DNA from 2 places in the Lacrimispora sinapis genome. Region 1 is predicted to be linked to the other one. Evidence: predicted binding sites of a transcription regulator. Region 1 holds the regulator's gene; the other holds the start of a gene.

Evidence for each region. The regulator NrdR, encoded in region 1, represses ribonucleotide reductase genes. The targets are predictions, from matches to a motif close to CACAANATNTTGTG.
Region 2: the regulator NrdR is predicted to act here: its motif matches at 1,309-1,322, upstream of VIG27_RS06885 (ribonucleoside-diphosphate reductase subunit alpha).

What each region holds. Positions count from the first base shown of each region.
Region 1 covers NZ_CP141832.1:2,155,764-2,158,957, forward strand. The annotation lists gene efp (elongation factor P) at 1-170, opposite strand, end outside; gene aroQ (type II 3-dehydroquinate dehydratase) at 283-711, opposite strand; gene VIG27_RS10060 (YqeG family HAD IIIA-type phosphatase) at 821-1,336, opposite strand; gene nrdR (transcriptional regulator NrdR) at 1,344-1,796, opposite strand; gene VIG27_RS10070 (PRC-barrel domain-containing protein) at 1,881-2,141, opposite strand; gene VIG27_RS10075 (DUF975 family protein) at 2,206-3,033, opposite strand; gene VIG27_RS10080 (hypothetical protein) at 3,033-3,194, opposite strand, start outside.
Region 2 covers NZ_CP141832.1:1,506,455-1,509,648, forward strand. The annotation lists gene VIG27_RS06875 (N-acetylmuramoyl-L-alanine amidase family protein) at 1-203, opposite strand, end outside; gene VIG27_RS06880 (tRNA dihydrouridine synthase) at 345-1,280, shown strand; gene VIG27_RS06885 (ribonucleoside-diphosphate reductase subunit alpha) at 1,396-3,194, shown strand, end outside.

The sequences.
Region 1 (3,194 bases):
GTCGGGCGGAATGTGCGTTCTACAACGCCGCCGTTTACCACATCTTTAATCTTTGTTCTTACGAATGCCGCACCCTTTCCAGGTTTTACGTGCTGGAACTCCATAATCTGATATACAGTACCCTCGATCTCCAATGTGATACCGTTTCTAAAATCACCCGCTGATATCATAAATGATATTCCTCCTTGAATTTCTCTTCTTAACCTTTTATATTCTATACTATAACAAACGCATTTTCAACCGTTTTTTTGCAAATATCTCCATTTTCTTACCCGAACAGGACTATTTGCCCGTTAAAAAGTCCATAGCAAGAACATACCCTTTCAGTCCCAGACCAACAACTTGTCCCGTACATACCGGCGCTGTTACAGACAAATGACGGAATTCTTCCCTTTTATGGACATTAGATATGTGAACTTCGATTTTTGGAATCTCCACGGAACCCAATGCATCCCTTAACGCATAGCTGTAATGGGTGAACGCTCCGGGATTAATAATGATCCCTTCCGTTCCATTATGATAAGCTTCCTGAATCTTATCTATCAGTCCGCCTTCATAATTGCTCTGATAGATCTCCAGTTCATGGCCTTCTGTCTCCGCTTTTTTTGTAAGCATGGAAACCAGAGCCCCGTAGTCTTCGGTGCCGTATATTCCTTTTTCACGAATTCCCAAAAAGTTTAAATTTGGCCCGTTTAATATCAAAATCTTCATGTTCTCAGCGCTGCCTTTCCTCACATCTTATAACTCCAGGCAAAGCAGCTCTTTAGATTTCTTTTTATTATATCCCTAAAAGCGGTCTTTTACCCGGAAAAATGTTCTTTTAAAATGATATATCACCTTTTTTATCTCTGTGATAGAAATATAACACAATGGCTTCCAATGCCCTCTTTAAGACAATCTGGATTTCTTCTTTTGGATCAATGGGCTTTACCAGTATATTGTGTATTCCGGCTCTTTTTGCGCCATACACATCCGTAAAAAGCTGATCGCCGACGAAAACCGTATTTTTCACATCGGTTCCCATCAATTCCATGGCTTTCTGATAGCCTTTTATTCCAGGCTTGTTCCCCCGGAATATATAACGGGGGCTTCCCACTGCTTTTGCAAAGGAAGCCACTCTTGGTTCTTTGTTATTTGATAAGAGACAGGTTTTCAGCCCTATTTCCTGCAAATGTAAAAAGAGATTTTTCGCTCTTTCATCTGCAGGTGCACCATGAGGAACCAGCGTATTGTCAATATCAAAAATAACACCCCGGATTCCGCTTTTGTATAAACGTTCAAAGGGTATGTCATACGTGGATACCACGTCTTCATCGGGATAGAATGTCTTTAACATAAATCTCCTACTTCTTTAACAGTTTTCCTATTTCTTCTATAAATGTATTCACATCTTTGAATTCCCTGTAGACGGAAGCAAAGCGGACGTAAGCCACTTCGTCTATCTCCTGGAGCTTTTTCATCACAAGTTCTCCAATGACAGTGCTTTCCACTTCTTTTTCTTCCCGGTTGAACACCTGCGTCTCCACATCATCAACCATAAAATCAATCTGCTGGGATGAAACCGGCCTCTTATGGCAGGAATGAAGAATTCCTGATTCTATTTTTGAACGGTCATAAACCTCTCTGGAACGATCTTTTTTAATTACCATGAGAGGCATGGTCTCAAGCTTCTCATAAGTGGTAAAGCGTTTACCGCATTTTTCACACTGCCTGCGCCGCCTGATGGAACTATTGTCATCTGCTGGTCTGGAATCAATGACTTTTGTATCTGCTTCATTGCAAAATGGACATTTCACGCCTCTATCCTCCTGTCTTACGGACTGTATCTATATTATGTATATCATAACTTACATTCCGCAGATTCGCAAGCCCATCTTCTACTATACCCCGCATTTTTCCGTGGCTTTATCCAAATCCACATTGACAAGTATAATATCCGGACCGACTTGCCTTATATCACAGAAGGGAATGACATATTCTTTTTCCCTAACCAAAAATCCGCAAAAGCATCCGGGGCCAGGCACAATTATGGATAAAAGGCACCCCGACTCCATATCAAAATCCACATCGCCCACATAACCCAGACGTTTGCAGTCACAGATATTAATCACTTCTTTTGTCTTGAGATCAGAAATGCGCATAGAATTCACCTCCTGCACTGCTTAGTGTATTCTATGCGCATAAAAGCCGTATGACACGGTTTTATCACCAATTTTCCTGATGCCTCATGGATTCGTAAGAATCCTCCGGCAGTCTGGTATAAGTTTTTGATGTCTGCTGCTCTTTTATATCCAGATAAAATTCTGTCAAGGTGGCATGAATATAAGGTAAAATCCAAAGGAAACCGATACACATGGAGAAATATCCCAATATCATCATTCCGATAAAGCTTAAATAAATATAAAAGAGACGTCCCTTGTTTCCTCTCATCATCTCAACACTTTCCCGAACACTTTGAAGCACGCCCTTATCCGTAGCTTCTATCAGGATATACGTGGACTGGGATAAATAAATGGAACTGATTACGGTACCTGCCAGAAGTAAAACATACATCAGAACCAAAAGCACTGCCATTACCGGCAAAAAATCCGTAATAACTGCAACCACAAACACAACAAGGTAAGGTATCGCACATACAAATCCGATTAATACCCGGATCATATAAAGACCCAAAAATTTCATAGGTTTGTTTTTCAGTCCAAAAAGCAGGTCTGAAAATCCAGGATTCCGGTTTGTGCTTATATGATAATATAGCTTTAAAATTCCAGGTGCCAATAGCCCCATGGCTGCCATCATTATGATAGAAAAGAAAACAATGATGATCTGCATGATAATAGATCCGGCTACGGATTCGCTTCCGCCGATAAATAACGATGCGTTGGCAATCCCAATAAATAACGCGCATATAAAATAGATCATAATAAACACAGCCGCAACGGCAGAGAGGATCAATTCTGTACCGACACACAGACCATATCGGCCCTTTAATCTGGCCTTTGCCCGCTTTTTCAGTTCTGCAGATGTGGTTTTCATTAAAAAGCACCTCCTGTGTTATATTCCCCCGCAGCAACAAGTATGAGAAATACAATTCCTAACAGCACTGCCAGCACGATACCGATGACAGAGGTGATCAAACCGGCCATTGCATAGCCCTCGAACCGGTCCTCTGTCTTGGAAAGAAGTGCAAAGATGAT
Region 2 (3,194 bases), 650 kb from region 1:
CCCGGGTCCAGAACTACCACTAATTTCGAGGAATTGGATAAGCCAGGACCGATTTGGGGAGCTGTAACTTTCGTAACAGGAGGAGCAAACGCAGGTCCGGATTCTTCTTCGGCACGGACAGAAGCGGAAGCGGTGGCGGAAATCAGTGCAGCCAGTAAAAAGACCCTGGCAGAGGCCGTTAAAACATTCTTTAATTTGATCATGACAGATCCTCCCGAAGTATTGCATTTTACCTCATATTATAGCACTCTGTGGAAGATTTTGTAAATGGTCTTCTTTGCATTCATCCTATGTTATGATAAAATAATTTCACAGAGCAAAAGCAGGAAAGAGAGGCTTTATTGATGAAGTATTATTTTGCCCCTATGGAAGGGATCACTGGATATGTTTACCGGAATGCCCACCGTAAATATTTTAAAGACATAGACGTATATTTTACCCCTTTTCTCGTCCCCACCCAGAACCGGGTGTTTTCTTCCAGAGAGAAAAATGACATTCTGCCGGAGCACAATGAGGGATTGCATCTGGTTCCCCAGATTTTAACCAATAAAGGGGAGGATTTTATCTGGGCGGCTAAAGAGCTTAAAACGTATGGCTATAAAGAAGTTAATCTAAATCTGGGCTGTCCTTCTGCCACCGTTGTTTCAAAAGGAAAAGGTTCCGGGTTTCTCAGTGATACGGACAAGCTGGAGCATTTCCTTGAAGAAGTATTTTCAGCCGTAGATATGGATATTTCCATAAAAACCAGAATCGGAAAGGATCATCCCGATGAATTTTCCAAGCTTTTGGAGATTTATAATAAATACCCCTTAAAGGAACTGATCATTCATCCCCGTGTTCAAAAAGATTTTTATAAGAATGAACCCAATCTATCTGTATTCCAGAAGGCGGTTACGGGGAGCAGAAATCCACTCTGTTATAATGGAAATATTTTTTCTGCAGAGGATTATAAGCGATTTACACATGCCTTTCCGACCGTTGACCGTGTTATGATGGGAAGAGGTTTGGTGACAGATCCTCATCTGGCAGGAGAACTGCAAACAGGGGAAGTCCTGGATAAAGGAATACTGAAAGAGTTTCATGATGAGGTGCTTGCCGGATATGAGAACGTAATTTCCGGTGACCGGAATGTTTTGTTTAAAATGAAGGAACTGTGGGCATATATGATACAACGCTTGAAAGACGGAGAAAAACATGCCAAAAAAATCAGGAAGTCCCAGAACCTTGTGGATTATCGCTCTGCAGTTGCCGCGTTGTTTAAAGAAGTGGAATTAAAATAGAATATTTTGTATATGAGAGGTTGAAAATAACTATATCTTGTGGTATATTCTTTCTACAATATATAATAACAGTTATTGGTATTGATATCATACCATAGAATGGCAGGAACAACATATGGATATTACACATGGAAAACAGATACTTCTGGATTGTTTTAAAGAGATACCGGAGTTTCAGGCGGTGCTTGAGGACATACAGTCCGTTTGGACCGATTCCGCCTATGACCTGGAGCTTCTTTCAGATAAGTTTTGTGCATTTTATAAAAGCGAAGAAAGTTCGTCCCATCGGCTCAAGGTTCTTATACAGGCCGCGGTGGAACTGACGACTCAGGAAGCGCCGGACTGGGAATATATCGGAGCAAGATTTTTGATGCTCCAATTTGAGATGTCCTTAAAAGAAGAACTTCAGCGGCAGAAGATCAAGAGTTTTTACGATAAAATTTGCTTCTTGACAAATGAGGGGCTTTATGGAAACTATATTCTGGAGCACTACAGCAAGGAAGAGATTGACCGGTATGAAACGTATCTGGAACGAAGGAGAAATCACCTTCTCAACTATTCCGGCCTTGAACTGCTTTTGAGCCGCTATGTCATCCGCAGCCATCAGAATGTACCGTTAGAGACGCCCCAGGAGATGTTTCTTGGGATTGCCATGCATCTTGCAATGAAGGAGAAGAGCGACCGGGATGGTTGGGTGAAGCGGTTCTATGACATGTTAAGCACTTTAAAGGTGACCATGGCTACGCCTACCCTTTCCAATGCCCGGAAGCCTTATCACCAGCTTTCCTCCTGTTTTATTGATACGGTTCCGGACAGTCTGAATGGAATTTACCGGAGCATTGACAGCTTTGCCAAGGTCAGCAAATTCGGAGGAGGCATGGGGCTTTATTTTGGCAAGGTCCGTGCGGCAGGCAGTGCAATCAGAGGCTTTAAGGGAGCGGCAGGAGGCGTGATCCGCTGGATCAAGCTGGCCAACGATACGGCGGTTGCAGTGGACCAGCTGGGAGTGCGGCAGGGAGCTGTGGCGGTATATCTGGATGCCTGGCATAAGGATTTGCCTGAGTTTCTAACTATTAGGACCAATAACGGAGATGACCGCATGAAGGCCCACGATGTTTTTCCTGCGGTGTGTTACCCCAATCTGTTTTGGAAAATGGCAAAGGAAAACATAGAGGGAGACTGGCATCTCATGTGCCCTCATGAGATTCTCACGGTAAAGGGCTGGGCTTTGGAGGATTCTTATGGGACCCAGTGGGAAGAACGGTATTTTGATTGTGTGAGTGATGACCGGATAGAGAAGAGGACCATTCCCATTAAGGATATTATCCGCCTGGTCTTAAAAAGTGCGGTGGAAACCGGTACACCTTTTGCATTTAACCGGGATATTGTAAATGAAGCCAACCCAAACAATCACAGCGGTATCATTTACTGCAGCAATCTCTGTACGGAAATCGCCCAGAACATGAGTGGGGTGGAGGATGTGGAACAGCGCTATGAAACGGTTGACGGAGAGACTGTGGTGGTGACCGTTACAAAACCAGGTGATTTTGTGGTCTGCAACCTTGCAAGTTTATCTCTTGGAAAGATTGATTTGAAGGATAAAGAAGAATTAACCAGGCTGACCAGAAGTGCCGTAAGAGCACTTGACAATGTCATTGATTTGAATTTCTTCCCTGTGCCGTATGCCAAGCTGAACAACCTCCGCTACCGTCCCATAGGGCTGGGGGTAAGCGGGTATCACCATATGCTGGCAAAGAATCAAATTTCCTGGGAGTCCGAAGAACATCTGGAATTCGCGGACCGGATTTTTGAAGCCATTAATTTTGCAGCCATTGAGGCAAGCTGTGATTATGCGGCTGAAAAAGGCTGCTATGAAAAATTTGAAGGCAGTGACTGGCAGACCGGTGCCTATTT